DNA from 4 places in the Mesorhizobium sp. M0923 genome. Region 2 is predicted to be linked to each of the others. Evidence: predicted binding sites of a transcription regulator. Region 2 holds the regulator's gene; each other region holds the start of a gene.
The links. Region 2 encodes LexA, which represses DNA repair genes until DNA is damaged. Its sites were predicted from a motif close to TGTTCNNNNTGTGTTCNG; they were not measured.
Positions count from the first base shown of each region.

Region 1: the regulator LexA is predicted to act here: its motif matches at 4,758-4,775, upstream of NKH89_RS24780 (ImuA family protein).
Region 3: the regulator LexA is predicted to act here: its motif matches at 3,676-3,693, upstream of NKH89_RS05525 (2'-5' RNA ligase family protein).
Region 4: the regulator LexA is predicted to act here: its motif matches at 1,920-1,937, upstream of dinB (DNA polymerase IV).

Region 1 covers NZ_JAMYNW010000016.1:116,586-124,299, reverse strand. Annotated here, with positions in the region: gene NKH89_RS24790 (error-prone DNA polymerase) at 1-2,274, opposite strand, end outside; gene NKH89_RS24785 (DUF6504 family protein) at 2,271-3,749, opposite strand; gene NKH89_RS24780 (ImuA family protein) at 3,682-4,734, opposite strand; gene NKH89_RS24775 (metallopeptidase family protein) at 4,918-5,340, shown strand; gene NKH89_RS24770 (DUF1737 domain-containing protein) at 5,428-5,634, opposite strand; gene NKH89_RS24765 (HpcH/HpaI aldolase/citrate lyase family protein) at 5,659-6,540, opposite strand; gene NKH89_RS24760 (hypothetical protein) at 6,819-7,289, shown strand; gene NKH89_RS24755 (DUF4153 domain-containing protein) at 7,214-7,714, shown strand, end outside.
Region 2 covers NZ_JAMYNW010000001.1:500,302-508,015, reverse strand. Annotated here, with positions in the region: gene NKH89_RS02435 (molybdopterin molybdotransferase MoeA) at 1-1,079, shown strand, start outside; gene NKH89_RS02430 (hormone-sensitive lipase) at 1,087-1,917, opposite strand; gene kynU (kynureninase) at 2,013-3,260, opposite strand; gene lexA (transcriptional repressor LexA) at 3,732-4,463, shown strand; gene NKH89_RS02415 (ComEC/Rec2 family competence protein) at 4,457-6,922, opposite strand; gene gltX (glutamate--tRNA ligase) at 7,019-7,714, shown strand, end outside.
Region 3 covers NZ_JAMYNW010000002.1:359,394-367,107, forward strand. Annotated here, with positions in the region: gene NKH89_RS05500 (aminopeptidase) at 1-1,002, shown strand, start outside; gene NKH89_RS05505 (DUF488 domain-containing protein) at 1,060-1,416, shown strand; gene NKH89_RS05510 (ArsC family reductase) at 1,618-1,971, opposite strand; gene NKH89_RS05515 (ArsR/SmtB family transcription factor) at 2,146-2,496, shown strand; gene NKH89_RS05520 (SRPBCC family protein) at 2,499-2,978, shown strand; gene NKH89_RS05525 (2'-5' RNA ligase family protein) at 2,996-3,631, opposite strand; gene NKH89_RS05530 (ABC transporter ATP-binding protein) at 3,853-4,938, opposite strand; gene NKH89_RS05535 (cupin domain-containing protein) at 4,928-5,536, opposite strand; gene NKH89_RS05540 (ABC transporter substrate-binding protein) at 5,596-6,666, opposite strand; gene NKH89_RS05545 (ABC transporter permease) at 6,651-7,529, opposite strand; gene NKH89_RS05550 (ABC transporter permease) at 7,526-7,714, opposite strand, start outside.
Region 4 covers NZ_JAMYNW010000011.1:208,195-215,908, forward strand. Annotated here, with positions in the region: gene NKH89_RS20290 (FAD-dependent oxidoreductase) at 1-600, shown strand, start outside; gene dinB (DNA polymerase IV) at 626-1,867, opposite strand; gene NKH89_RS20300 (GNAT family N-acetyltransferase) at 2,270-2,728, opposite strand; gene NKH89_RS20305 (hypothetical protein) at 2,798-3,160, opposite strand; gene NKH89_RS20310 (hypothetical protein) at 3,340-3,642, shown strand; gene NKH89_RS20315 (XRE family transcriptional regulator) at 3,865-4,560, opposite strand; gene NKH89_RS20320 (hypothetical protein) at 4,769-5,008, shown strand; gene NKH89_RS20325 (GcrA cell cycle regulator) at 5,076-5,708, shown strand; gene NKH89_RS20330 (DUF6456 domain-containing protein) at 5,767-6,372, shown strand; gene NKH89_RS20335 (hypothetical protein) at 6,417-6,719, opposite strand; gene NKH89_RS20340 (hypothetical protein) at 6,963-7,280, opposite strand; gene NKH89_RS20345 (hypothetical protein) at 7,578-7,714, shown strand, end outside.

The DNA of each region.
Region 1 (7,714 bases), on a different contig from region 2:
GTCGGGATAGAAGGTCTTGAACCAGCAGGAGGCATAGACCAGCAGGGCGAAGGAGGCGGCATGGCTTTCGGGAAAGCCGTATTCGCCAAAGCCCTCGATCTGCTTGAAGCAACGCTCGGCGAAGTCTTTTTCGTAGCCCTTGGCAACCATGCCGTCGACCATCCTCTTGCGGTAATTGCCGATCGTGCCGGTGCGCTTGAAGGTGGCCATGGCGCGGCGCAATTCATCGGCCTCGCCCGGCCTGAAGCCGCCGGCAACGATGGCAATCTTCATTGCCTGTTCCTGGAACAGCGGCACGCCCAGCGTCCTGCCGAGTATTTTTTCCAGTTCCGGCTTCGGGTATTCGGGCTTTTCCTTGCCTTGCCGGCGGCGCAGATAAGGGTGGACCATGTCACCCTGGATCGGGCCGGGCCGCACGATTGCCACCTCGATGACGAGATCGTAGAAGTTTTTCGGCCGCAGCCGCGGCAGCATCGACATCTGCGCGCGCGATTCGATCTGGAAGACGCCGATCGTGTCGGCGCGGCAGATCATGTCGTAGACATGTTTGTCCTCGGCCGGGAGAGTGGCCAACACATAGGGTTGGCCATATGCGTCCCGCGCCTCGGGATAATGATCCTGGAGCAGGGTGAAGGCGCGCTGCAGGCAGGTCAGCATGCCGAGCGCCAGCACGTCCACTTTAAGGATTTTCACCGCGTCGAGGTCGTCCTTGTCCCACTCGACCATCTTGCGCTCGTCCATCGCCGTCTTGACGATGGGTACGATCTCGTCGAGCCGGTCCCTTGTGATGACGAAACCGCCGACATGCTGCGACAAATGGCGGGGAAAGCCCATGATCTCGTTGGCGCATTCGATCACATGCCTTGTCGAGGGATCGGTCTGATCGAGGCCGCCGGCTTTTGTCTCCTTTTCGCCGAGCTCCGAGGTCGACCAGCCCCAGATCGAACTGGACAGCGCGCTCCGGACGTCGTCCGACAGGCCCATCGCCTTGGCCACTTCGCGCACCGCAGAGCGGCCGCGGTAGCTGACGACAGCGGCGGCCAGCGCGGTGCGCTTGGTGCTGTATTTGGAATAGATGTACTGGATGACCTCCTCGCGCTTTTCATGCTCGAAATCGACATCGATGTCGGGCGGCTCGTTTCTTTCTTCGGAAATGAAGCGCTCGAAAAGCGTGTCGATCTTGTCCGGGCCAACTTCGGTGATGCCGATGCAGAAGCAGACGATCGAGTTGGCGGCGGAGCCGCGCCCCTGGCAGAGAATGTTCTGGCTGCGGGCGAATTTGACGATGTCGTAGACAGTCAGGAAATAGCGCGCGTAGTTCAGGCGCTCGATCAGAGCGAGCTCCTCCTCGATGCGCTGCGTCACAAAAGCGGGCACGCCCGAGGGGTAGCGGATGGCGGCCCCCTCCTTGGCCAGCCTTTCCAGCTCGGCCTGTGGCCCGAGGCCCGATTCCGTCGGCTCGTCGGGGTAGTTGTATTGCAGGTCACTGAGCGAGAAGCTCAGCTCGCCGGCAAAACGCAGCGTTTCCGCCAGCGCTTGCGGATGCCTGCGGAAAAGCCGTGCCATCTCCAGCGGTAGCTTTAAATGACGCTCGGCATTGGCCGCCAGTTCCAGCCCCACCTCGGCGACGGGCACATTGAGGCGGATCGCCGTCAGCACGTCCTGCAGCGGGCGCCGTTCCGACGTATGGTAGAGCACATCGTTGGTCGCCATCAGCGGGATGCCGGCCAGTTCGGCCATCGCCGCCGCCTGCTCGATACGGAAGCGGTCGCTGCCGCGGTAATCCGGCGAAACCGCAAACCGCAGGCTTTCGCCGAAGCGATCCGTGAGCCGGCTAAGCACAGCAAGGCTATCGGCCGCGCCCGTCGACACATCCGGCAGGATGGCCAGCGACAAGAGATCGCCCCATTCGAGAAGATCGCTTTGTTTGAGAAGCGTTGCTCCCTTTTCGTTTTCGTCGCGCAAATTGGCCTGCGTCAGCATGCGGCAGAGATGGCCCCAGCCCTTGCGGTTCTGCGGGTAAGCGAGAATGTCCGGCGTGCCGTCGCAAAATACCAGGCGGCAGCCGGGATGATAGGAAACACCCTCCACCTTGGCCTGCTGCCAGGCGCGCACGACGCCCGCCACCGTATTGCGGTCGGCGAGCCCGATCGCTGAAAACCCCATGAATTTCGCCGCGACCACCAGCTCCTCCGGTTTCGAGGCGCCGCGCAGGAACGAGAAGTTCGACTGGATGCCGAATTCGGCATAGGGAACGGCTGTCAGCGCATTCATGCGAAGACTCCATGCATGAACCAGCGCGGAGCGGGCTGCGAGGCGCCGTAGAGGCCTTGGCGGTAAAGCCAGTAACGGCGGCCGTCGGCATCCTCGATGCGGAAATAGTCCCGGGTCGGCGCATCTTCCCGTCCCGCCGCCTCTCGCCACCATTCAGGCGCAATGCGCTCCGGCCCTTCGGCGCGCGCGACCCGGTAGAGCGCGCGCCGCCAGCGGAAGTTCAAAGGTGGGCCTTCCGGCATTTCGGTGGCCGGCACCTCGATCGGCTCGGGCGAACGGAAAAGCCGGATCGGCCGTTCCGGCTGGAAGACGGTCGTGGGAGCATCCTTCACCTTGTCCGGCTGCTTCGGCGGCGAGCTTCTCTGCGGCGCTTCGGCGAAGGGAATGGCGGCGACGGCGCGCTCCGGCAGATGGCTCTCGACGGCGACCGGCTTCAAGACCGCGCCTTCGCCGAGCCGGGCGCGGATGCGGTCGGCAAAAAGCGCGATGTCGGCGCCCCCGTCGTTCGTCTCGCCGGCAAGGTCTGCCTGCTGCATGTCGAAGGCGGCGGCGGTCAGCACCGAGAGGCGCACGAGATCGAAACCATAGCCGGCGTCGATATCCTGTTCGAGCGCGGCAAGCCTTTCGTGAAACAATTTCTGGATCAGCAGCGGCTCGCGCAAAGGTCGCGAGGTGCCGACGGCGATGCGGCTGACGCCGCCATCGACGCGAAAGAGCAGCAGCGCCAGCCGCCTTGCGCCCTCGCCGCGACGCTCGAGGTCCTTCTTCAATGTGGCCGCCAGCATGCCTGTCAGCTGCTCGATGTCCTCGGTCAGCATGATCGGCTCGGCGAGGTGGCGTTCGACCGAAAGCGGCGCGACCGGCAGGCGCGGCGACACGGCTTCGTCGAGGCGGCCGAGCGCCTGGTCGAGGCGCAATAGCAGCGATGCGCCGAAGCGGCGGGCCAGCGGCGCGCGCGGTGCCGCCATGACGGCGCCCGCCGTGCGCAGGCCGACGCTTTCGAGGCTGGCGCGGACCTCTGGATCGATGCGCAGTGCCGCCAACGGCAAGGGCGCGAGAAGCGCTTCCTCCTCACCATCGGGAACGATGCGGTCGCCGGCAAACCGCGCCGCCGCCCAGGCCGAGCCCGGCGTGGCGGCAAGCCCGGCGCGGACATCGAAGCCCTGATGGAAAAAACGCGACAGGATGTCGTCCAGCATCGAGCGTTCGCCGCCGAAAAGATGGGTGCAGCCGGTGACGTCGAGATAGAGGCCATCGGCCCCGTCGAGCGCCACCAGCGGGGTATAGCGGTCGCACCAGTCGGCGAGGCCTTCGAGCAGGCGCCGGTCGGCTTCCGGATCGGCCTCCACGATGTCGATCGAGGGATGCATGGCGCGTGCATCGGCTATGCCCATGCCGCGTTTCAGGTTAAGCGCTTCGGCCCGCTCGTCGAGGGCGGCGATGCGCTGGGCGTTCCGGTCGCGGTGACTGATCACCAGCGGCAGGTGATCCGACGGCCGGGAACGCCAGGACCGCCCCAGGCGCTGCCGCAGGATCCTCTCGGCGGCGAGATGTGGAAACCACAGGGACAGGATTCTTTGCCCATTCCTCGCCCCGTCTTTCTTCGAATATGCGTTCATCGGGGTTCCACTCCAGTGTGAATTTTCCGGGCAAGGCAGTGCGGCTCTTGCCGATGGTGATGGTGAAGGCGGGCCGGCCGATCGAGCCGGCGAGCGGCCCGGCGATCGTCTCGCGCGCTGCCGCCGGTGCCGCCGACAGGATGAGGCGGACGGGCGCTGCCGTCGGCTCGGGCTCGCCGGCCTGGCGCAGCAGGAAAAGCGGCCGGCCGGCACTCTGCGCCCGGGCGTGCAGCCGCCGCGTCGCGGTGAGATCCAGCCGCTGCGGGTTGCCACGGATTTCGAGGATGACTGCGGCCAGCGCCGTCATCCTGGCGGCCTCCTCGGCGACCCACAGCGCATCGAGCAGCCTTGGCGCCTCGGAAAACAGCAATTGCTCCGGCTCGATGCCGAAGAAGGCGTGAAGCCCCCCGGCATAGGGAAAGCCGGCCTCGCGGAAAACCTCGGATGTGCCGATCCACAGCACCGGCAGTCGCGGCCCCTGGCTGAGGATCAGGCTGATGAGCGACAGGACAAAACCGGCGACTGCTCCGGCATCGCGGGTCGCGGCGCCATGAAACTCGCTCAGCGCCGCCTTCGGCAGGCCGCCGCTCAGCGCAGCATCGAGGCGCTCGGCACCGGTGCGCAAAAACGCATCGGGCGGCGCGGCGAGGCCGCGACGGACAATCGTCAGATTCCGAGCGGGTGTCGGATTCCGAGAGGATGCCAGACTCTGGCGAGGCACATCCGCGTCAAACGACGAACCGGCCGGCGCTTCCAGGCGCTCGGACAAGGTCCCTTCGATCTTCGCGATCTGGCGGCGCAGGGCAAAAACAGTCTCCCGCGCCACGGCGCTTGTCGCCATGACGGTCAGCTTCCACTCACAATTGTTCCTGTTATGTTCCTATAGATTCCAGAGGGCGGCCAAAGAGTCAAGCGGAGTCATGGGGAATTTATTCCTGCCTTGATGGCATGGTCCGGGCGCTCCAGCCCGACCATTTGCCGAGTCCGGCCCGAAAGCCTATATGCCGGGATCAAAGGACAAAGCATGGCTCGCATCTACCAAACACGCATCTGGCACGACCAGCTTTCGCCAACGATGGAGGAAATCGAGCTCCTGGCGCTGGAGGCCTATGCCCATCTGCCGGAGGAGTTTCGCGAGCTGACCGGCGAGATCGTCATTCAGATCGCCGAATTCCCGACCGACGAGATCATGGACGACCTTTCGCTGGAAACGCCCTTCGACCTGCTCGGCCTGTTCGAGGGGCGCGGCATCGCCGAGCGCTGGAATCCGCAGACCGGCGAAGGCCCGAACCGGATCACGCTCTACCGCCGCGCCATCCTCGACTACTGGGCCGAGAACGAGGAGACGCTGGGCGACATCGTCACCCATGTGCTGATCCATGAGATCGGTCACCATTTCGGCCTGTCGGACGATGATATGGAGAAGATCGAAGAGGCAGCGGAGTGACGTCGTTTTGACTGGAGAGCGCAGCGTTCCTTCGCGCCAGCGTCCAGAAGTGTCCCGCATTCGCGGGCACCCGAAGCGATGTCAGCGCTACCAGTCGCTGAGCTTGGTGTCGGGGCCGTATTCCTGGCCTTCGATGTCCTTCACCACCGCCTGGCCGCAGCGCATGGTCTTGGCATTCTTGTCATAGGCATAGGTCGGCGAGCCGAACAGGTGCCAGCCCTTGTTGAGCGCCGCCGTCACCTTGTGGCAGAAGCTGGCGTCGTCCGGGCCGGACAAAAAGCGGTAGAGTTTCATTTTCAATCCCGTCGTGAGTTGCAATCATGCGCGAACAGCGGCGGCCTTCGCCAGCAGTTTTTCGGCCTGCGCCAGATGCAGCCGCTCGACCATCTTTCCGTTCAGCGCAATCACCGCCTTGCCGGTATTTTCGGCGAGCGCGAAGGCATCCTTGATCGCGCCCGCCTCGGCCATCGCTTCAAGCGACGGCGCAAAGGCCCGGTTTGCGGCCTCGATCTGGGCCGGATGGATCAGCGATTTGCCGTCGAAGCCCATGGCGGCCGCTTCCGTGCACTCGCGCGCAAACCCGTCCATATTGCTAAAATCATTGAAGACGCCGTCGAGCAGGTCGAGGCCGCCGGCGCGCGCGGCGAGCACCATCTGCATCAGCCACGGCACGAGATAGCGCCGGTCGGGCGTGGTGAGAATTCCGGTGTCCTTGACCAGATCATTCGTTCCGGCAACGAAACAAACCAGTCGAGAGGCTGGGTCGCGGCCAAGCTCGGCGATCGGGCCGATGTTGAGCAGCGCCTTGGGTGTCTCCATCATCGCCCATAGCTTGACCTCGTCCGGCGCAAAATTGTCGTCGAGAACGTCACCGGCCTCGAGAATGTCGCGCGGCGTGTCGACCTTGGGCAGCAGGATGGCGTCGGGAGCGCATTTTGCCGCAGCCAGCAGATCGTCGGCGCCCCATTCGCTCGACAGCGCATTGATGCGCACAACCATCTCGCAGCGCCGGTTGGAACGGCCGGCGAAAATCCCCGCCAGTTTTTCGCGCGCGGAAAGCTTGTCGGCCGGGGCGACGGCGTCCTCGAGATCGATGACGACGGCATCGCAGGCCAGCGACCGGATCTTGGCCAATGCCTTGTCGTTCGAAGCCGGGACGTAAAGCACCGAGCGGCGCGGGCGGGAGGGTTCGGCAGTCATGTCCGATCTATGCCGCCTGCAGACGGCCGAGGCAAGCCGTGCATAAAAACTGCACGCAATTTCGGAAAATCTCCTCGTCTCCGCCCCGCTTGCCACCCGACAGAATGCGACAAGGGCGGCATGCAAGAGCAAACAAATTGCCGTTGGTCCCTGCCGTACCGGCTTCGCCGCGACAGCTGGTGGCTTGTCGATCCGCCCCCGGCAAACCTCCTCCCTTTCGTCCGCAAATCCCCGCCCAGATATTCCGGCCGCATCAAAGCGGCCGAGAAAGCCCGATCATGACAGCGTTCCTCACGCCGGCGCCGAGCTATTGCAGCCGCTTCGGCGTTGCCGTCCTGCTCGTCGCGCTGGCCGATTTTTTCTTCTATAGCCAACCGGCCGGCATCACGCTTTTCCTGTTCGGCGTTGCGATTGCCACCACGAGCATGGCTGTCCATCCTCTCGGCTCCTTCAACGATGGCAGGCCCTGGTTCAAGCCAGTTGCGCTGCTTGTGGCGCTGCTGCCGGTCGCGGAAAATGTCAGTGCGCTGTCCGTCTCGATCGGGCTGGCGGCGCTGGCCGTCTTCGCGCTTTCGCTGGCCGGGCGGTTGAAGCACGGGGTTGCCCGCATTGCCGGCCAACTCTCGCTATTCCTGCTTGCAACGCCCTTTCGGTTCGTCCTGGATTTCTTTCGCTGGCGCAAGGCGGCCGGCAGCTTGGCCGACGGCGCGTGCGCCTTGCAACGATTGCCGTCTGGGTCATGCCGCTAAGCCTCGGCGCGGTGTTTCTCGCGCTGTTCGGCGCCGCCAATCCGGTCGTCGAATACTGGCTGTCGCTGATCGACCTAATGGCACTGCTCGAGCTCATCCAGCTGCCGCGTCTCGCCTTCTGGCTGTTCGTGCTGGTCGGCGTCTGGGCCTTTCTGCGCCCGCGCCTACCGCGCTTTCTCCGCTCCATTCCGCGTGTGCTGTCGCCTGTGCCTGTCGGCCGGGCGACGACAAAACCCGCCAAGGCGATCGAGGACATCATCTTCGGCAAGGCCGCGATTCTTCGTGCGCTGGTCGTCTTCAACATCCTTTTCGCGATGCAGACCGCGCTCGACGCCACCTATCTGTGGGGCGGCATCGCGCTTCCCGACGGGCTGACCTACGCCGCCTATGCGCATCGCGGCGCCTATCCCTTGATCATCACAGCG
Region 2 (7,714 bases):
GCACCCAGCCGCCGTTCAACGCCTCCGCCATGGACGGCTATGCCGTGCGGGCGGCTGATATCGCGTCCTTACCAGCAAAGCTTTCGGTGGTCGGCATGGCGCCGGCCGGAAGCGGCTTTGCCGGGACGGTGCAGCAGGGGCAGGCCGTCCGTATCTTCACCGGCGCGCCGCTTCCCGAAGGCGCCGACACCATCGTCATCCAGGAGAACGTCCGCGATCTCGGCCGCGGTGTCGTCGAAGTGACGGAGCCGACGGTGCAGGGGCGAAACATCCGCCGCCTCGGGCTCGATTTCGCCAAAGGCGACGTCCTGCTGCACAAAGGCCGCCTGCTCGACCCGGCGGCCTTGTCGCTGGCGGCATCGGCCAACCACCCCGAGGTCGGCGTGGTCAAAAGGCCGTTGGTCGCCATCATCGCCACCGGCGACGAATTGCTGCCGCCGGGCAGCGAGCTTGGCCCCGACCAGATCATCTCCTCCAACGCCTATGGTGTCGCCGCCGCCGCACAGTCGGTCGGTGCGCGAGTGCTCGACCTTGGCATCGCGCCGGACCGCAGGGAGGCGATCGCTGCGCTGGTGGAAAAGGCCGTGAAGGCTGGCGCGAACGTCATCGTCACGCTGGGCGGTGCCTCGGTCGGTGACCACGATTTCGTCCATGACGTGCTGACCGGGCAAGGCATGACTCTCGATTTCTGGAAGATCGCCATGCGGCCGGGCAAGCCGCTGATGTTCGGGCGGCTGGGCGACATTCGCTGCATCGGCTTGCCCGGCAATCCGGTGGCGAGCCTGGTCTGCACCCAGCTCTTCCTGAAGCCGCTGCTGGCGCGGCTCGGCGGCCGCGCCTTTCAGCAGGATATGCGTGAGGCACGGCTCGGCGCTGCCATGCCGGCCAACGATCTCAGGCAAGATTATGTGCGGGCTGTTGTCACAGACGACGCCGGTACGCTCGTGGCGACGCCGTTCGGCATCCAGGACTCCTCGATGCTGAAAATGCTGGCCGATGCCAACGGGCTGATCGTCCGTGCGCCGTTCACGCCCGCCGCGGCGGCGGGCGCCGCCTGCGACGTGCTGATGCTACGCTGAACCTGCCTCACTCCGAGATCAAGGTCCGGGTCAGCGGATGGTCTGGATCGGCCAAACCGTCGATGATGTTGAAATGATGCCGGTCAGGCTCGACCACCGAACTGGTCGCGGCACCCAGGCCGATCCAGATATTGGCCAGCAACGCGCTCTGGCGCAGGAATTCGGCGCGCTCGCCGCCGCCGGCCCAGCAGGTCAGGCGGGCCTTGTCCATCGGGCGCAGCAGCACCGGGCTTTCGGCCTGCGCCTCGGCCTCATCGATCGCCAGCGTCTCGTTCATGCCGGTGCGCATGATCGGGCGCAAATCGTGCACACCCGAGATCGATACGACATGGCGAATGCGCCGGACAATTTCGGGCGCCAGCGGCGTCGTCGTCGTAACCATCCGGCTAACAAGATGGCCACCGGCCGAGTGTCCGGTCAGCATCAGCGGCCCTGCGACCATCCCCGCCGCCTTGCCGATCGCCGCGCCGACTTCCTTGACGATGCCGCCAATGCGCATCTGCGGACAGAGCGTGTAGGACGGCATCGCCACGGCATAGCCGCGATCAACAGCGCCAGCGGCAAGATGCGACCAGAAACTCTTGTCGAATGCCATCCAGTAGCCGCCATGGACGAACACCACGAGCCCCTTGGGCTTGGTGGCCGGCAGGAAAAGATCGAGCCGGTTGCGTGGGCCATGGCCATAGGCCATGTCGAGCCGCGCCCGGCCCTCGGTCGAAAGCACGTCGCGAAAAACCCGCGCGGGCTCGACCCAGGCCGCCGGCCAGCGATCGCTGCCGGCTATGTTGGCGCCGTTGGCATAGGCGTTGTCCCAATCGGCAATGTGACGTTCGAACACCCTGCGCCCTCCCCTGGCAATATGGCCTTGCAACGAGCGTGAGCATCGCGCGGCGCGTCGTCGCCAGCCTCACGATTCCAGCTCTCGCATCAATCTCAAGTGACAGCCGCCTTGATGGCGAAGCGCGCATCCTTCCACGCACCGGTGCGCAGGATGTCCTCAAGCACTTCGACGGCCTGCCAGACATCGGCATAGCCGACATAGAGCGGGGTGAAGCCGAAGCGCATGGTCGATGGCGCGCGAAAATCGCCGATCACGCCACGTTCGATCAGCGCGCGCATGATCTGGTAGCCATGCTCGTGCATGAATGAAATCTGGCTGCCGCGTTTTTCCCCGTCGCGCGTGCTTTCGAGCGTTAGCCCGTAAGTGCCGCACTTTGCCTCGACGAGCTCGATGAACAGATCAGCCAGCGCGATGCTCTTCTTGCGCACCGCCGTCATGTCGACATCGTTCCAGATGTCGAGCGCGCCCTTCAGCGTGCGCATCGACAGGACCGGCTGGGTGCCGCACAGAAACCGGCGGATGCCGGTGCCGGCCGCATAGCCTGGCTCGAAGGCGAAGGGCCGTGCATGGCCCCACCAGCCGGTGAGCGGCTGCTGGATGTCGGCAAGATGCCGCTCAGCCGCATAGATGAAGGCAGGCGCGCCCGGTCCGCCATTCAGATATTTGTAGGTGCAGCCAACGGCAAAATCGGCGTTTGCCGTGTCGAGCTCGACTGGCATCGCACCGGCGGTGTGGCAGAGATCCCAGACGATCATCGCCCCGGCTTCCTGGGCCCTGCGCGTCAGCGCCGGCATGTCGCGCAGTTCGCCCGACTTGTAGTTGACGTGGTTGACCAGCACCACGGCGGTGCGTTCGTCGATCAGCTCTTCGATGCTCGGCGCGTCGACCCCCGAGAGGCGCAGCAGCGTATCTTTTCGCGTCGAAACCACACCCTCAGCCATGTAGAGGTCTGTCGGAAAACTGTCGCCCTCGGCGACGATGACCTGCCGCTCCGGCCGCATGGCCATGGCGGCGTGCAGCAGCTTGTAGATGTTGACCGATGTCGTGTCGCAGACCACCGTCTGGCCGGCCGCGGCACCGATCAGGCGCCCGAGCTGGTCGCCGAGTTCGAGCGGCATGTTGAACCAGCCGGCCGTGTTCCAGGCGCGGATGAGATCATGCGCCCATTCTTCGGTCGCTGCCTTGCTCAATTCATCGAAAGCGGCACGCGAAGCGGCCCCTAGCGAATTGCCGTCGAGATAGATCACTCCTTGCGGCAGCACAAAGCGGTCGCGCATCGCGCGCAGCGGATCTGCAGCATCCATCGCCCTTATGGCAACGAGATCGCGAATTCCTGTCATGATTTGTCTGCTCCCCCAAGATTCACCGCAACGCCGGACACGCATCGACGGCATCCATCGGTCACGAGCGGTTCTCCATTACCTGGTATCGCGCAGCAAGGCTCCACCGGCGACAAGTTGCCTGACCACGCGGTGGAAACCAGGAGCCAAGCCAACCCAAGGTTGGCGTTTTGAGTTCGTTTCGTTCACGGTGCATTGACCAAACCGCACAGTCGATACGGCTTCAATTCCGTGCCCTTTGCCGGCTGACGGCCGATACCAGTGCCGCCTTCTGGGAACCCAGAGGCCGCAAACGAAAGCAGAATCAAGGCGATGACGCCCGCGGCGGTGAAAATGCAGCGTTCCGGTTTGGTGAGTGGTATCGTTTCCCGAGCCCTAACACATTCATTAAACTTTAAACAGTTGCGGAACACAACTGGAACAGATAGTGTTTGTTCTGGGTTTGTTTTTCTGATTCTGTTGGGGGTCGCTATGCTGACACGCAAACAACACGAACTGCTTATGTTCATCCACGAAAGGCTGAAGGAAAGCGGTATCCCGCCCTCCTTCGACGAGATGAAGGAAGCGCTCGACCTGGCTTCCAAATCGGGAATCCACCGGCTGATTACGGCGCTGGAGGAGCGCGGCTTCATTCGCCGTTTGCCCAACCGGGCCCGTGCACTGGAGGTGCTGCGCCTGCCCGATTCGATCGCCCCCGGCCTCAATGCGGCACGCAAGTTCTCGCCGAGCGTCATCCAGGGCAGTCTTGGGCAAGGTCCTCGGCAGGGCAAGCCGACATCGTCGCGCATGCCTGCAGCCGGCAATGACGACGATGTCGTCGCCGCCGTGTCGATCCCGGTGATGGGCCGCATCGCCGCCGGTGTGCCGATCGATGCCATCCAGCACCAGACGCATTCGATCTCGGTGCCGCCGGACATGATCATGGGCGGCGAGCATTATGCGCTGGAGGTCAAAGGCGATTCGATGATCGAGGCTGGCATTTTCGACGGCGACACGGTGATCATCCGCAATGCCGATACGGCGAGCCCCGGTGAGATCGTGGTGGCACTGGTCGACGAGGAAGAAGCGACGCTGAAGCGGTTCCGCCGCAAGGGCGCCTCGATCGCCCTGGAAGCCGCCAATCCGGCCTACGAGACGCGCATCTTCGGACCAGACAGGGTCAAGGTGCAGGGCAAGCTCGTTGGGCTGATCCGCCGCTACTGAGCTGCGCCCTTGGCGCCGGCTTTTGGCTTGTCGGCTCTGCGGTATGGCGGCATGCCCCGCGCCGCGCGGGAAAATTTCCGCTGCACGTGCCAGGGCCGGTATGATTTTTCGACGGCGAAGCGGATTTCGGCGCGTGTTGCCGCTTGTGGATCGAAATAGACGGCCGCACTTCCCGCGCGCGCCAGTTGCCGTTTGGTGACGACGAGGACCAGCCGGTCGTAGTAGCAGGGATTATGGGCGGTGGCGTCGTCGATGACGATCAAGCTGGCAAAGGCGCAGGCTGGCCGTGCAGTATCGCGGTCATTGGCTAGCGCGATGATCGCGCCGGATGGATGCCTGGCAAGGCAGAGACCGTCCGTGCAAATGAACGGCATGCCCGGCGGTAAGTCGGCCGGATCGGCAATGTCGAATTGCGGATCGTTCTTTCCAGGTGTTTCCGGCGCGACGATAGCCTCTGATGTGAGCGCGCGTTTCCAGTTGTCGATGGTGAACTCATTCGGGCGTGCCCGGTTGACCGCGAGTTCACCGCTGCCGATCGGCAGCGCGACGAGCCGTGCGTCCTCCGAGATCAATACATCGGGTACGCGCGTCTGCGTTGTCGTTAGCAAGCCGGCGAGCGCAAAAGGAAGGGCCACGAGCCGCAACCAGGTCGTCGCCATGCTGGCAATGACGAGGGCGATCGTCACCAAAAGGACAGATCTCAGCGAAATCAGCCCGACCGCATCGATCGGCGAGCGCTCGGAGATCCACCCGGACAGGGCGATCATCGCCGTCAGCCCCTTGCCCATCACGTAGAGGAAAGGCCCATCCGCGCCGAACGGCATCGCCAGCGCACTGAGGACGGCGAAGGGCATGACGACCAGTGAGATGATAGGCATGATGGCCAGATTGGCGAACAGGCTGAGCGGCGCCACGCGCTGGAAATGCCATATGGCGAAAAGCGCCGTGGCGCTCCCTGCAATGATCGAGGTCATCGCTAGGCCGCCCATGCCCAGCAGTACCTTTCTAGTGGCAAAGCGTAGCGGCGACCGCCGGGGCGGCGGCGTGGTGGCCCCGCCGGCGCGGTAATCGGACCAGCCTGCATAGGCGCCGACAAGGGCCGCCGTCGCGGCGAAGGACATCTGGAAGCTCGGACCGACCACCTCGTGCGGCGACACCAGAATGACCGCGATGGCCGAGATCGCCAGGTTGCGCATGGTGAGCGCGGCCCGGTCGAACAGCACGGCGATAAGCATCACCGCCAGCATGATGAAGCTGCGTTCGGCCGCCACCACAATGCCGGAAAAGACGAGGTAGGCCGCAATCGAAAAAAGCGCGGCGGCCGCGGCATATTTCTTGACCGGCCGTCGCGATGAGAAATCGGGAAACAACGCAAAGGTGCCGCGTAGCAGCGCCATGATGGTGCCGGCGACCAACGCCATATGCAGCCCCGAGATGGAGATGATGTGATAGATGCCTGTACGCCGCATCGCTTCGTTGATCTCCTCGGGAATGCCGGCGCGCACGCCGACGATCAGCGCAGCAGCAATCTCGCCCTCGGCGCCGCCGATGCGGCTGCGGATATGGTCGGCGATGGATTCGCGCGCGTCTTCGATCGAGGAAGAAAGCCGCGCGGCAAGCGGCATGCTGCCCGACGACACGACTTTCGGATTGCCGAGAAAAAAGCCGCTGCCGCCGATACCGGCGAAATAGCTGTCGAAGGAGAAATCATAGCTGTCGGGCCGCACCGGCCCGGTCGGCGGCAGCAGCCGCACATAGCCGGCGATCTCGGAACCGGCGGTCAGCTCAGCCGGTATTTTCATCGCCGAAACGCGGACCCGTTCCGGCATGTAGCGCAGTGTCGGCCTGGCGGTTGAGATCACATCGATCGTCAGCCTGATGCGGCCGCTCGCCATGGGCTCGAACGATACGACGCGACCCGTGAGGCGCGTTGAGATTTCGGAACCGAGCATATGCGTTCCGACACGCCAGGTCTCGACCTTGGCGGCAAGCACGCCAAGCGCGCAGAGCAACGCCGCCATGAAGCACAGGCGGGTTCTGGGCCACGACCGCGAGGCGACGGCACAGAGGGCTGCCAAGGCGACGATTGCGATCGGCTGTGGAAAGGCCGGCTCCACCGCCAGCGCAAAATATACGATCACCCCGCATGCGAGGAACACCGGCACCAGCAGGAAGGCGACCCCACGGTCGAGCTCCAGGCCGACCGCCGAGGTTACGCCGTTGCGGATACGGGACGGTGACGGGAGGCGGAAACGCCGGCGTAGGCGCACGATGGGCTCGGCCGCGGGCACGAGAACCGTTGCTGGGTCGCTCGCCGGCAGCGACGGGGCATCAAAGCGTGGAACCGGCAGCAATGCCGGTGCCGGCAGGACAGGCACGGGCGCGGCAAACAGCAAGCGTTCGCTGACGCCGCTGCCAACGTCCTCGCCCTCGCCCGCACCACGGCCTCGCACAGCCATCGGGTCTGCCCCTTGCGCCCTCGACCTCCTATGCTACATGAACGCGCAACGCGCGAAAGTCCGCAAACCCACTTCCTTCGCCTGCCTGAGAGTTCCATGCCCGACAAGGTCGTCACCCGTTTTGCCCCCTCGCCCACCGGCTATCTGCATATTGGCGGGGCGCGCACGGCGCTGTTCAACTGGCTGTATGCCAAGCACACAGCCGGCACGATGCTGCTGCGCATCGAGGACACCGACCGCGAGCGTTCCACCGATGCGGCAACCGCGGCCATCCTCGACGGGCTTTCCTGGCTTGGCCTGACATGGGACGGTGAGCCGGTGTCGCAGTTCGAGCGTGCGCCGCGCCATCGCGAGGTGGCCGAGGAACTCGTTCGCATGGGCAAGGCCTATTATTGTTACGCGACGCCTGCCGAGTTGGAGGCAATGCGCGAGAGCGCACGAGCCAAGGGGCTGCCTCCCCGCTATGACGGCCGCTGGCGCGACCGCGACCCCTCCGAGGCGCCGGCCGGCGCCAAGGGGGCGATCCGCATCAAGGCGCCGACAGACGGCGAGACGGTTGTGCATGACCGCGTCCAGGGCGACGTGCGCTTTCCCAACAAGGATCTCGACGATTTCATTATTCTGCGCTCGGACGGCAACCCGACCTACATGCATGCCGTCGTCGTCGACGATCACGACATGGGCGTCACCCACATCATCCGCGGCGACGACCATTTGACCAACGCCGCCCGCCAGACGGTGATCTACCATGCCATGGGGTGGGAGGTGCCGTCGATGTCGCATATCCCGCTG
Region 3 (7,714 bases), on a different contig from region 2:
TTCGACCGCGCCGCCGGCTGGCTCTTTGAAGGCATGGCAAAAGCCTTCGCCAATAATGCGGCGAGGCTTGCCGTGCGCGGCGAGGATCCGTCGCTGCTTTCTTCTCAGGACCCGGCAAAGGTGGCGCGTGCCAACAAGGCGAATTCGATGGCTTACCAGCCGGCGCTGGAGAAGATCACCGGCTTCGATATCAACTGGAACATCGTCGCCTATCCCGATCAGGCCTGGGCCAAGCAGGTTTTCCCGGACGACGCCGAAGACGTCGCCGTGGCCAAGCTAGCCGACGCCATCTTTGCGGCCTCGCGGGTGGACGTCGAAGACCCGATCGGCAACTGGACGGCGCACAATGCGGCGTTGAAGAGCCGCACCGAATGGCTGAACGGCCACAATTTCCACGCACTGCATTTCACCGGCCCCGGCACCGACCTGACCGTCGGACTGGCCGAAGGCCACGAGTGGATGGGTGGTGCCTCGACCGCCAAGAACGGCATCACCTGCAACCCCAACATCCCGACCGAAGAGGTTTTCACCACGCCGCATGCAAGGCGCGTCGAGGGTCATGTCACCAGCACCAAGCCGCTGTCCTACCAGGGCACGCTGATCGACGGCATTGCGGTGCGTTTCGAGGCGGGGCGCATTGTCGAGGCCAAGGCCACGAAGGGCGAGGATGTGCTGCAAAAGGTGCTGGACACCGACGAAGGCTCGCGCCGTCTCGGCGAGGTGGCGCTGGTGCCGCATTCCTCGCCGATCGCCAAGAGCGGGCTGCTGTTTTTCAACACGCTGTTCGACGAGAACGCCGCCTGCCACATTGCGCTCGGCCAGTGCTACTCGAAGTGCTTCGTCGACGGCGCCTCGCTCAGCCAGGACGAGATCGCGGCGCGCGGCGGCAACAAGAGTTTCATCCACATCGACTGGATGATCGGCTCCGACAAGATCGACATAGACGGCATCCACAAGGACGGCAGCCGCGTGCCGGTGATGCGCAAGGGCGAGTGGGTTTAGGCCCGGGATCGCTAAGCGAAGGCCAGCAAGCATCGGCGCCTGCTGGCCCATGCGGAGTTGGCAATGGAGCTCGCGGTCAAGCGCATCTATGAGCCGCCGGCGCCCGATGACGGGCAGCGGGTGCTCGTCGATCGCATATGGCCGCGCGGCATCGCCAAGCAGGACGCGGCGCTGACGGCCTGGCTAAAGGACATCGCGCCAAGCGACGCGTTGCGCAAATGGTTCGGCCATGAGCCGGCGCGCTGGGCGGAGTTCCAGCGGCGATACCGCGATGAGCTCGAACGGAACGGCGAGGCGGTGGCGGAACTGCGCGCCCTGCTCCGTGAAGGCAAGGTGACGCTGCTCTACGGCGCCCATGACGAGGCGCACAACAATGCGGTGGCACTGGCTAGCTATTTGCGTGAGAACAATTAGTCACGCCGGCGGGACAGCACCCCTCTCTGTCCTGCCGGACATCTCCCCCTCGTGGGCCCCCAAGGGGGGGAGATTGGCAGCTTCGCCGAAAGCGCCCTTCTTTGGAGACTAGCGAACGCCGAAGTGACATCCAATCACCCCACTAGAGTGGGAGATGTCCGGCAGGACAGAGGGGGCGCGACGGATCGCGGCGGGTCGGTCCTATTTCCCACTCACCGCCTGCTGATAAACATCAGGCTTGAAGCCAACGAGAACCCTGTCGCCAAGTTCCAGCACCGGTCGCTTTATCATCGTCGGTTTGGCCAGCATCAGCGCCTTGGCCTTGTTCTCGTCCAGACCCAGTCTGTCCTCCTCCGACAGTTCGCGAAACGTCGTGCTCGCCTTGTTGAGCAGGATTTCCCAGCCGACCTTGCCTGACCAGCCGTTCAGCCGATCCGCGTCAAGCCCGTCTGCCCTGTAATCGTGAAAGCGATAGGCAACATCACGGCTCGCCAGCCAGGAACGCGCCTTCTTGACCGTATCGCAATTGGTGATGCCGTACATGGTGATCGTCAAAACGCTTCCTCGGATCGGTCGAATCTGATGGCACCCTAAAACCGTGCCTCTCACTTTTCCAGCTGCCTTGCCAGGCATCCGTGATTTTTGCGCTTGCCAATAGTAAGGAATTTTCCTAACTATTGTCCCGAGCTAATTTTGGTCACGCGGAATGGCCGAGGCAAGGAAATGACCATGACGAGCCTGCAGACCGAAAGCCCCCCACCGATCGACGGCATTTTCCGTGCGCTCGCCGATCCGACCCGGCGGCGCGTGGTCGAGCGGCTGAACCGAAGCCCCGCCTCGGTCAGCGAGCTTGCCCAGCCGTTCGAGATGGCCCTGCCATCCTTCATCGAGCATCTCAGGGTTTTGGAAGGCTGCGGGCTGGTGCGTTCGGAGAAGGCCGGCCGCGTCAGGACCTACCGGCTTGCGCCGGAGCCGCTGAAGCTCGCGGAAAGCTGGCTGGCCGAGCAGCGTGAGCTGTGGGAGCGCCGTCTCGACCAGTTCGACGACTACGTGCTGAAACTCAAGGAGACAGACAGATGAATATGGTCGCGTTTTTTCAACCCGATCCGAAGCTCGACCTCGTGCTCGAACGGACGATCGAGGCGCCACGAGAACTGCTGTGGACGGCCTTGACGAAGCCCGAGCATGTCCGCCAATGGTTCACGCCGAAGCCGTGGATCATCACCGATTGCGAGATCGACCTGCGGCCCGGCGGTCTGTTCCGCACCCGCATGCAGTCGCCCGACGGCAAGGAGGTCAACGACAGGCGTTGCTGCTACCTCGAGATCGTCCAGAACGAGCGGCTGGTGTGGACCGATGCGCTGCTGCCCGGCTACCGGCCGTCAGGCGACCCATTCATCACAGCCGTCATATCGCTGCAATCGCAGGGCGAGGCGACGCGCTACACCGCGACCGCTATCCACCGCGACGAAGCCACGCGCAACAGCCACGAGGAGATGGGCTTTTACGACGGCTGGGGCACGGTGGCGGATCAGTTGGCGGGCTACGTCAAGACGATCTGAGGGGACCCTGGCTTGGCTCACATTGCGGCCACGGAATCGTCGTGGCCGTTCAACCGCCAGCGCCCGAGCTCTTCGTACCGGCCTTGCCGGATCAGACTGCGGATGAGCACAAAGTCACGTACGGTCCAGCTGATGGGTTCGATCGCCCGTTCTCGAACCCTTTGAACCCGCAATTTGTCACGAAGCAATGTAACATGAGGTTCAAAGGAGCTCCCCACAAAGGGCTTCAGCGGGCTGTCGGCGATCAGGGCGGTAAGATTGCGCCAGAACGCTTGCAGCGGCGGGACGCCGTCGCTGCCACGCAGCACCAACGCACCGCCGCCGAAAGCCGACAACCGATCGAACGACACCTCAAACGGTTTCGCCTGGACCATCGAGGCGACGTGGCGGGCGATTTTGACCAATTCCTCCGGCAGTCCATCATAGTCGCCGAGCCCAATAAGCGAGATGTGCAGGCGTTCCGCCGGAAACACTTGCCCTCGCAATCCCGATTCTCGCCGCCAGACTGCGGCCCGGCGTGCAAGCGGCACGGCGATCGTACTTTCAAGAAGAATGGCGAAGAACAGCCGGTCATTCCAGCGCCGATCCAGCTCCTGCCAGTTGAACACGGCTTGGCCGTTTTCGGTGATCCTGAATGCGGGCAGCTCATTCATGTTCATTGCTCCTCTCAAAGCCATTCCCGCCCAGCCAAGCAGAATAGAACAAAAAGGGAACAAATCAAACGAAAATGATACGAGCGCCGGTACTGGCAGCACCAACGCTCGCAACCACATTTCGGTCGGCCGTATGTTGATGGCTCAGGCGCCGTCGCCGATGATGCCCTTGATCTCGAGGAAATCGTGGATCGCCCGGTCGGCGTATTCGCGGCCGTTGCCTAGCTGGACAGCATAGGGCAGTTGGCGCCACGGCGCAGGCTGATATGCGCCACGTCGCCGACGCTGAATTGAAAACCCTCCGCCCGGCGCGGCGCGTCGATCACCACCTGTGTCCCCTGCCCCAGCTCCGCATGAAGGCGCAAGGTGCGGCCGTGGAAGACGATGCTGTTCACCCGCACCGGTACAGTGCCGGCCGCCGCTTCGGTCGTCGCCAAAAAATCCTCTGGACGCACGCCGATGGTGCGCACCGTGCCCTCGCCAGGCAGTTCGCCCGTCTCCGAAACCGCTTCCAGCGGCAGGGCGCCGGCGGCGAACCGCAAGCGCTCGCCGTCACGGCCGACGAAGCGCGACTGCAGAAGGTTCATCGTGCCGATGAAGCTGGCAACGAATTTGGTGGCGGGCCGGTCGTAGAGGGTCGCCGGCGGCGCAATCTGCTCGATGCGGCCTTTGTTCATGACGACGATGCGATCAGAGATCGACAGCGCCTCGGTCTGGTCGTGCGTGACCATGACGAAAGTGGTGCCGAGGCGCGACTGCAGTCGCTTCAATTCGACCTGCATCTGTTCGCGCAGATGCGCATCGAGCGCCGACAACGGCTCGTCGAGCAGCAGCACGCGCGGTTCGCAGACGATGGCGCGGGCAAGCGCGACGCGCTGGCGCTGGCCACCCGACAATTCGGACACGCGGGCGCCGAGCTTTTCAGCAAGGCCGACCATGTCGAGCGCTGCGCCGACGCGCTTTGCCTGTTCGGCACCGGAGAGCTTGCGCAGCGACAAGCCGAAGCCGACATTTTCGGCGACGTTCATGTGCGGGAACAGCGCGTAGTCCTGGAATACGGTATTGACCGGACGGTCGAAGGGCCTGAGCGCACTGATGTCGCGGCCTTCGAGCAGAACCTTGCCGCTCGACGGGCTTTCGAAGCCGGCGATGACCCGCAGGCTGGTGGTCTTGCCGCAGCCGGATGGTCCGAGCAGGGTCAGGAACTCGCCGCGCGAAATATCGAGATCGACGGCATCGAGCCCGACGATGCTGCCGGGGAATATCTTGGAGACCTTGTCCAGCCGGACGAGTGGATCAGGTGCCATCGCGAACCTCGGACGGCTTGGTCGTGTTGACCCACAGGATCTGGCAGCGCTCGCTGCCCGGATTGCGGAAAGCATGCAGCAAGGTGCTCTTGAAGGCGAAGCTGTCGCCGGCCTTCAGGCCGTATCTGGTCGAATCGACCACCAGCTCGACCTCGCCCGAAAGGACGAACCCGAATTCATGGCCGGCATGGGCGTAGGCTTCGGCGGTGCCGCCACCGGCCTCCACCGTCACCAGCATGCCGGTCAGCGCAGCAGCCGGCGGCGACAGCAGCGACTTGGCGATGCCTTCCGACTTGACCGGGATCTGACGCCGGCTGTTGGCGCGCACACAATAAAGATCGTTGCCGGCGTCGTTGCCGTCGGCGATCAGCGCGGACGGCTCGATGTCGAGGGCGGCGGCGAGCGGCCAGATCACTCGGACCCGCAATGACGACATGCCGCGCTCGATCTGGCTCAGCGCTCCGATCGAGACGCCGGCTTTGGCTGCAAGTTCGGCCAGCGAGAGATTACGCTCCAGCCTGAGCGCCCGCACGCGCCGGCCGACCCTGACGTCGGCGTCGTCCTTCGGCTTCTCAGCCGCTTCGTCCAGCATGTCCATCCATTCGTCCTTTTTGCCAACGCTTTCCCTTCCCCTTGCGGGAGAAGGAAGAAGCAGGCTCAGCCGCCCGCCTTGACCTTCTCGAACATCTTGGCGAGTTCATCATTCTGTTTCATCGGCCCGGTGAAGATGGTGGTCTTCAACATCACTTCCGGATCGGAGGGCAGCTGCAATTTCTCCAGCTCCTCCTTCGGCACGGCAGCGAAAGCCGAGCTGGTCGAGCTGCCATAGCCATAGGCCTGGATCAGGTATTTGCCCGAGTCCGTTTCCAGCCGGCTGTTGATGAAGTCATAGGCGAGGTCGACGTTCTTGGCGTCCTTGAGCATGACGAAACCGCAAGCCCAGGTAAGCATGCCTTCCTTCGGCTTCATGAACTCGACAGGCACGCCTTGCTTCTTCAGCGACGTGGCCGAGGCATTCCAGGTCATGGCGGCGACCAGCTGGCCGCTGGCCAGCGCCTGTTCGACCGATGTCATGTCTGTGGTGTAGTTTGAGAGCAGCGGGCGCTGCTCGCGCAATTTCTCCGCAACCTTGTCCATCTGTTCCGCCGTCATGTCGAATGGATTGACGCCGGCAAGAAGGGCCGCCACCACCGGAGTGTCGTGGACGGCATCGATGGTCGCCATGCGCCCGGCATATTGCTTGTCCCAGAGCAGGTTCCAGCTCGCTTCCGGGTTCTTCACCAGATCGGTGCGGTAGAGAATCGAGGTGTTGCCCCAGTCCCACGGCACCATCCAGACCTTGCCGTCGCCGGCCTGCAGGTCGGGCAGGTTCTTGAAGACCGGGAAGATCGAATCCCAGTTCTTGATGCGCTTGGTGTCGATCGGCTGCAGCAGGCCTTCCTTGTTCCAGCGCGCCACCTTGTCATAGCATGGGTGCGCGACATCGGGGCGGAAGCCGGCCTTGACCTTGGTGAAAGCGTCATCGTCGTCGCCGAACATCGAGGCTTCGACACCATCCGGGTGCGCGGCGAGGAAGCTCTTGTTGAAGTCGGGCAGCTCATAGCCCGACCAGGTGAAATATTGCAGCTTGTCGCCGGCAAAAGCGACAGTCGACGCAAGCGCCAGCGCGAAGGCGGCCAGTCCGGTTTTCGCTGTCTTTGTCGTTATCGATTTCAGGTCGAATGCCATTGCAGTTCTCCTCTTTCGGTTTCTTCTGGTTTTGACAGGCTGGCGGTCGCTGGCCGCTGAGCGGCGGCAAGCCCGCGATGGCGCAGGATTTCGGCGAGTGCGGCGGTGACGAAGGACACGGCCAAGATCGCCGTGCCCAGCGCCATGACGGTCGGCAGCGATTTCGGGAAGCGCAGCTGGCTCCAGATATAAAGCGGCAGCGTCGGCTCGGTACCGGCAAGGAAGAAGGCGACGATGAACTCGTCGAACGAGGTCAGGAAGGCCAGCATGAACGCCGAGATAATGGCGGGCAGGCTGAGTGGCAGCATCACCCGCCTGAAGGTCGTCCAGTCGGAGGCGCCGAGGTCGAGCGCTGCCTCACGGATGGTCTTCGGGATGGCGGCGAAGCGGCTGCGCATGACCACCACCGTCGCCGGCAGCGCCACCAATATGTGGCCGAGCACAATGGCAATGCGCGACGGCCCAAAGCCGGCGAGGTTGACGAGGATGAGCAGCGATATGCCGACGATGACGCCTGGGATCAGGATCGGCAGCCGCGCTATGGCACTGATGGTGGCGGCCAGCGGCGAGCGTCCGTAGAGGTCCATATAGGACACCGTGATGCCACAGAGCGTGGCGCCGGTGGCGGCAATGGCGCCGATGACGAGGCTGTTGGCGAGCGCACCGGACAGCGCCGAATTGCCTAACAGCGTGCCGTACCATTCAAGCGTAAAGCCTTGCAGGGGAAATGCCGCCTGGACGGAATTGTTGAAGGAAAACAGCGGGATCAGCAATATCGGCAAATACAGGAACACCAGATAGGCAAGGACATAGGCACCGAGCCAGCCGCCGCCCTGCCTTGCATCGATACGCGCTGTGTTCATGTGCGGCTGCGGTATCGGCGGTCGGCGAAGCGCACCACCAGCACCACGGCGAGAATGACAAGCATGACGGCGACGGCGAGTGCGGCGCCGAACGGCCAGTCATTGGCCTTGCCGAACTCGGCCTGGATCAGTGTGCCGATCATCGTGCTGGCAGGGCCGCCGACCAGCGCCGGGGTGACGTAGTC
Region 4 (7,714 bases), on a different contig from region 2:
GACCACCGCTTCACGGCCCTGGCGGCCTGGATCAAAAAATTGGTGCCCGATGTCGGCGCGGAAGCCAATCGATGGTCCGGGCAGGTGATGGAGACGGTCGACTATGCCGGGTTCATCGGCCGCAATCCCGGTGATCGGCGAGTCTTCGTTGCTACCGGCGATTCCGGCCAGGGCATCACCCATGGGGTCGTGGCAGGCCTGTTGATTTCGGACCTGATTCTGAAGGGGGAAAGCCCCTGGCGGGAACTTTACGAACCCTCTCGCAAGACGGTACGGGCGATCGCCGATTATCTAGCGGAGAATGCGACAGCGATCAGGAGTTTTGCCGAGTATGTCGCGCCTGGTGAAATCGATTCCGCCGACAAGCTGCGGCCGGGGCAGGGCGCCATCGTCCGCGAAGGTCTTACCAAAGTCGCGGCCTTTCGCGACGAGGACGGCACGCTCTACAAACGCTCGGCCGCATGTACCCATGTCGGCTGCCATGTCCATTGGAACTCGCTGGAACGCTGCTGGGACTGCCCCTGCCACGGCTCGCATTTTGCCTTCGATGGCACGGCTTTGAACGGGCCGGCCGTATCGCCCCTGGCTCCTGCCGGATAATCTTTTTTCGCCCCGGCCGCGCAGCTCACAATTCCTTTTCGGCGAGCTCGCGAAACGCGTCGGGAACGGACCGCGACAGTCCGAGCGCGACCGAGGCGTAGCCGACCGCCTCCCAGCCGAAGCGGTCGCGGATCTTGTCGACGGCGCGATCTGCGGTCCAGCGCGCCGCGCCCTTCCTGGTGCCGGGGCGGCGGCGGTCGTCGGCGAGCCCGAGCGGCAGTTCCAGTTGCAGGCCGGCATGCTGCTCCAGATGCGAGACAGCGATCGCCAGCAGCGAGATTGTCTTTTCGTGCGGATGGTCGATGAGCACCTTGCGCACCAGCGCCTCGGCGATCTCGGCCAGCATGGCGGTTGCCGATATCGGCTGGTCGAGCGTGATCGAGCGCGTCACCGAGCGCAGGTCGGCAAAGCGGACGCGAACCGTCACCGTGCGGCCGGGGCGGGATTTCGCCCGCAATCTTGTGGCGACCCTATCGGCCAGATGCAGCAGCGCAGGCACGAAGACCTGCTCCTCGGCCGGTTTTCGGCCGAGCGCCGATTGCGCGCCGGCCGAGCGCGCCCGGCGCTGCGTCTCCAGCTTGCGCGGATCGCGGTTCCACGCCAGCGCGTTGAGTTTTTCTCCCGCCGCCGGCCCGAGCAGGCGCTCCAGCGCGCCATCGTTGGTCTTCGCCAGCTCGCCGATGGTGTTGACGCCGATGCCGGCCAGCCGCTCCCTGGTGACCGGGCCGACACCCCACATCAGCTCGACCGGCAGGTGGTGCAGGAACTCCAGCTCGTGGCGCGGATCGACCACCACCAGCCCGTCGGGTTTTGCGACCTGTGAGGCGATCTTGGCCAGATGCTTGGTGCGGGCTACGCCGACCGAGATCGGCAGGCCGAGCTCTGCCCGCACGCGGTGGCGGATCTTGCCGGCGATCTCGGCCGGCGAGCCGAACAGGTGGGTGCAGCCGGCGACGTCGGCAAAGGCCTCGTCGATGGAAATTCGCTCGACCACCGGCGTGAAATCGCCCAGCACCTTGATTGCCGCATCGCCCAGCCGCTGATAGTCCTTGAAATGGCCGCCGACGAAAATGAGTTGCGGGCAGAGTTCCCGCGCCCGCCGTCCCGGCATGCCGCCGCGCACGCCGAACGCCTTGGCTTCATAGGATGCGGCGAGCACTACCCCGCCGCCGACGGCAATCGGCTTGCCGCGCAAGGCCGGGTCGAGCAGTTGTTCGACCGAGGCATAGAAGGCATCCAGATCCGCGTGGAGGATGTTGGCTTCCATCCGGCCCGTTCGCCCGCGGCGGTTCGAACGCCGCCTTGTCTAGAGTTTTGATGAGAACATAAAGAGAACATTGTGGGCGGATTGTCAAGCGGCGCGGAGGGCAGGTGAAGGGCAATTGTTTCAGTTTGGCGCCCTCTGTCTGCCTGCGTTCCAGCGTTGGTGGTTGGCGAAAGTCGAAGCAACATCCAATCTCCCCCCTTGCGGGGGAGATGTCCGGCAGGACAGAGGGGGGTGGGACGGATCGCCAACTTCGACTTCAGTTGTTGCCAACTCGAATCAGCCTGAGGGTTTGGCTCCGATTGGTTGACAGGTCGGAGGGACAGCACCCCCCTCTGCCCTGCCGGGCATCTCCCCGCAAGGGGGGAGATCGGCAGCTTCGCCGACGGCGCCTGCTGCAGCGACCTACAGCGCCATCTTGTAGCCGAGATGGCTGGCGGTGAAACCGAGGCGCTCGTAGAAGGTGTGCGCTTCCCGTCGACTGTTGTCCGTGGTGAGCTGAATGAGGCTGCAGCCGCGCGAACGGCACGCTTCAATCGCCCATTCGATCATCAGCTTGCCGACGCCGCGAGAGCGCCATTGCCGGGCGACGCGAACGCCTTCGATCTGGCCGCGCCAGGCGCCTTTCCTCGAAATGCCTGGAAGGAAGCTGAGTTGCAGCGTTCCGACCAATTGCCCGGCCTCGACGGCCACGGCCAGCAACTGGTTGGGATCGGCATCGATCGCGCTGAAGGCATCGAGATAGGATGGCGCGAGCGGCGTGGACGGGTCTTCCCGGTCTGCGCCGAGCGCATCGTCGGCAAGCATTGCAACGATCGCCGGCAGGTCGGGCGCCTGGGCACGACGGAATTCGATCTCGCTCATCGCGCGGAGACATACGGCGCAGTGTTGGCGATCGCAATATTCGTTTTGACTGCAAGGGGGCGCGCGTCTTCAGGCGGCCTCCAACGCCCAGAGGCGATAGCCGTAGCGGCGGAAGAAGCGGGCGAAGAGGTGCTGCTGCCTGGCGCGGGCGAGGTCGGCGCTGCGCCTTTCCTGTCGCCAGTGCGGCATGTTGCGGAACATCGACAGGAAGCGGGCGGCGTCCTCGATCGCCTCCTCGGCCGACTGCGCCGGGCGGATCGTCGCCAGGAACAAAGCGCGGCTCGGCTTCATCCGGTCGATCGCCGCCTTGCGCTGGCGATGGCCCTGGCGCGCCGTGCGGATGCCGTCCTGGCGGATGGCCGCGAAGGCGGCAAGCATGGCCGGGCTGTCGCCGGCATAACCGCAGGCCTGGGCGAACTGGGCGAGGTCCATCGTCACTCCCTTGCATTCGGTGGACGGAGCGGCCGCGGCTGCGCCGATTCCAGCTTGCATGGCATAGAAGCATAACTCAAATAAATGAACAAGTGAAACTTTCACGTTGGTGTAAGCGGAACCGACTCGACTCCGCCTCGAAAACCGATAATGTGAACAAAGCAGGAACAACGATGGGGATGGCCATGGCATTAGCGGGCAAGGAAGCGACGATCGCCGATGTCGTCTCGATTGCCGTCGAGTGCATCGATTGCGGCCGCAACAGGTGGTGGAAGCCGGCCGAGCTCAAGCGGCATGGGGTGAGGCCGGAGACACCGCTATCAGCACTTTCCGGGCGCCTGATCTGCAAGGCCTGCCGGGCCGACGGCCTGCCGGGCGCCGCCGTTTCGATCCAGGCTGCCTTCATCGACGACCGGCAGCGGGCCCGCGCCGAGGCGCGCCTGCTCAACGGTCGAGAGCTGGAGCAATCGAGGCGGGCTTGAGGGGGAGGGCGTGCTGCTCTTCCCTTCTCCCCTTGTGGGAGAAGGTGGCCGAGCGAAGATCGGTCGGATGAGGGGTGTTGGACGGATCGCTACCTTGATGGCGTAAGTGCTTAAAATCGCGTCTACATTTCCTCCGCCGCGTTCCTTCCAGCACCCTCATCCGGCTCGGCGCTGTGCGCCGATCCACCTTCTCCCACAAGGGGAGAAGGCAACAAGCGCCCGTCAATACCCCAGCAGTTCCTTGAGCGGGATGACGCGGAAGACGTTCTTGATGGCGTAGCGGTTGAAGGTCAGCGTCTTGGGCGGATTGTATTGCTCGACGATCAGCTCGGCGGCGGTGCGCTTGACCAGCTTCTTGATGAAGGCCTTGCCGTTTTGCTCGTTCTCCTCGGGCAGCGTCTCGATCACCACATGGTCGCCGGGCACGGCCTCGCGGCCGCCGCAATAGATCATCTCGCCGGGCTCGTAGCGCGGCACCATCGAATCGCTCAGCACGTGCAGCGCAAACACGTTGCGCAGATGCCGGATCCCCGGCGGCCGCTGGACATAGCCGGCCGGCTGGCCGTTGAAGGTGAAGTCGCCATCGTCGCCGCCGACGGCGGTGCCGAGAAGCTGGATGTCCATCGGCCCGGCGGGCAGGGGGCCGGGATCGGTGACGATCTCGGCATCGGCAACCGGCCCGGCATCTTCGAGGAAGACGACCTCGCCCTTGCCGAGCGCCACCGGGTCGACGCGCAGGAACGCGGCGGTCTTCAAAAGGTTCTCGGTCTTGGGCAGGTTGCGCCCGGTTTCCCAATTGCCGACGGCAGCGACGTCGGTGTCGTTGTGCTCGGCAATGTGGCGCATCACCAGGCCGCGCTGCTTGCGCGCCCGGCGGATCGCCGCCCCGACCTTGATCGACAGTGCAGTTTTCACCATGGCTCCATCTGAGGCACAAGATTCGGTTTCGTCTATGCAAGAATCACTTGCATCACGGATTGAGTTATGCTCTTATACGGCCATGCACAAGTCGCTCCGCCAGCTTTCGGTCCTCGAATCCGCCCTTCAGCGCCAAGGAGGCGGCCGCGGCAGTCATGTGCCAACCTTTTCGCCTTCCTCCTGGCTGTCCTCCTCCCCGGCCGGGACGATGCCCGAGGCTCGCGCCTCGGATCCGGCAGCGCAAGCGGCCGGAACGGCCGGAGCCGTTCCCCTCACGGCTCCGGCCACGAATTGCCTGCCGGCCGGCAATGCGGATGCCGCAGTTTCCTGCATCCGCACCGAAGACGGCACGGTCATCGCCTTCGACAAGCGGGCGGGCAAGGCAGTCTCCGGCGCAACAAGGCAGGCGGCCGGGATGAAGCTCGATAGCAGGCCACGCGAGGGCTGACCGGCTTTCGAGCCTGAGGCCGGCGAAGCCGGCGCCACACAACCACCTTTGCAGGGAATAAAACGTCATGGCCGCCCGCTATTCCCCCTCCGAATTGGAACAAATCGAGAACTGGCTGATGAGTGGGCTGTCGGCCGCGAAGATCGCCGCCCGGCTGAGTGCGCAGCGCGGCCGCCCGGCCTCGCGCGCGGCGATCATCGGCATCGTCCACCGCACCGCCCGTCTGCACGCCATCGGCCTTGCCAGATCCAAGGGCTGGTGTAGCGGACGGTCGGGCGGCCGGCATGGAAAATCGGCGCCAGAGCCGTCGAACCCCGCCGGCCAGGCAGGGGCAGTACCGGCCGAGCACCACTGCCGCCCGGCAAGGCTGTCGGCCAGGCTGGCGCCGCCGGCCTGGCAGCCGGGTCCGGTTCGGATCACGGGGTCCGATGGCGAGCCGCTCGAAATGCCGGCGCCGCGCCCGATCGCCGCCGGCGGCCGCCAGCCGCACTTCGTCGCCATGCGCTTCATCGATTGCCTGTTCGACCGCTGCCGCGCGCCGCTCGACACGACGCCGCAGGAGGATGCGGGAAACGACGCCCCCGGCAGCCGCCCCGGTTTGGACATGCTGTGCTGCGGGCTGCGCACAAGGCCTTCGAAAAGCTACTGCGCCTATCACGCGGCGCGCTTCCTGCGCACGCTGCCGGCCAAAGCTATTTGAGCCCCGCTGGATACGGAAATTCGCCAGAGCCCGACGACAGACCAGGAGGACAGAGCCGATGAGCAACAAAACCGCCCAAAAGACCAAAGCCAGGCTACCGCGATTGCCGAAGGGCGAGGCCGAGCAGGTGCGCATCCGCAAGGAGATCGGCCATGATTTCGCGCTGCAGGACGACCGGTTCGGCCGCAAGCGGCTGGCCAAGGGAACGCAGGAGGCGGCGCGCCTCTATGAGGTTTCCAATGACGGCCACACCGCGACCGGCGGCATCGTGCGGGTGCGCAATGTCGACCCGCTGACCGGCCTCACCTCGTTGTCGCGCCAGCAACGCGAGGCAGGCATGCGCTACCGCCAGGATTTCCGCAACTCGTCGGAGGCAAGCGCCCAGCCGATGGCCTGGGCCGAGCGCGTCGACGGCGGCCGCACTGGCAGCGGTGTCGCCGATCACATCCTGTCCGCCGGCCGCGACCATGCCGAGGCCACGAGGGCGCTTGCCCATTGGGAGATCGCCGGCATCGTGCAAAAGGTCTGCTGTGCCGACGCAACGGTGAAGAGCCTGGCCGAACAGGCCGGCGAGCCGCGCGACGTGGTGGTGAAACTACTCAAGATCGGGCTCGACATTTTGGCCGTGCACTACGGCATGATGCTGATGCGCAAGCCGCGGTGAGGAGCTCCACCGATCCGGCCGGCACTGCCGGCCGGATCGATCCGTCAACGACGGCAGACACGGATTCTTTCGATAACCCGGTGGTGATGACGCCAGTGCTTGACGACTTCCGTGTGGCAGCGCCGGTGATACCGGTAGCGTGGCCTGTAGTCCTCGTCATAGACGTCATAGCGGTAACGGGGGACGTACTCATCGTCGTAATCGGAATACCGATGATGGCGATAATAATAGTCGTCGTCATAGCCGTTGCCGATGCCGATCGTGACACTACCGCCGGCATTGGCCGGGCCGATCACGGAAGCCGCCGAGGCGATGGCGATCACCGAGGCAAGCAGGAGCTTCTTCATAGCTACCTCCTTCTTTAACGTCCCTCTAATAGAAAAACCCCCGAGGGGCAGGCTCGTTCCACAAATTTGCAAGATGCCACGAACCGAGAGCCCCAAATTAGCGCCGGCGGGGGCGAAAACGCGTCTGGCTGTGCGCCAGGGTGGGGCCGCCGACGCAAGCCCCGAGCGGGTTGTGGTCCGCGCCCTATGTATCCCGTCAAACAGCGACAAATTGGCCAGCGCCAGTCCCGTCACCTTGCCGATCTACAGAACATGGCCCAGTTCCAGCAAAACGAAAGCCGTCGCGCCCAGCACAGCGAGGGCGTAGGCCGCATAAAGAACAAGCAGCATCACCTCAAAGTCCCGGACGAAACTTGCGGCAATCCTGGTCTCCTGAGGTTCCGCTTTCTCGATGCCGTCGGTTTCCAGCTGCTCCGTTGCCACGACGAGGCAGACGATCCTGTCGTTTTCGGCCGCCTGTAATATTCGTTCGGTCAAATCGACGGCAATCACTGGATCATCGGCCAACTGATCTCGCGATAGCCAGCTTTCAGTGACAGTCTGGATTTCACGCTTTTTCACGCATGCATAATTGCGCCAACTAAATTAGGTTCCACTAAAATACATGGAATGCATCGACCCAATCGCGATGTGATGAGGCGTGGCCCTCCTGGGCGGCGAAACTCCCGCCTGAGGCCCGCATTTGCCGACCGTCGAGGCGAATCTCGATCCGCATCCTCCGATCAAAGGGCGCCGGCTTCTTCATAGGCTGCTACGGTGCGCCATTGCTGGTAGGTCGCAATGCCAAAGCAGCCAAACTCTCATATCGCGAACGCAGCGCCGACGTCTTCAGTGCCGACCGGTTATGACGAAGATCGCATGCTTACTTACATCAGGCTGCTCGACGCGTCGGCTGAAGGGACCGATTGGCGTGAGGTCGCCCGCATCGTTCTGCACATTGATCCGGAGCAGGAGCCGGACAGGGCTTTCCGGGCGTGGGCGACACATCTGGCGCG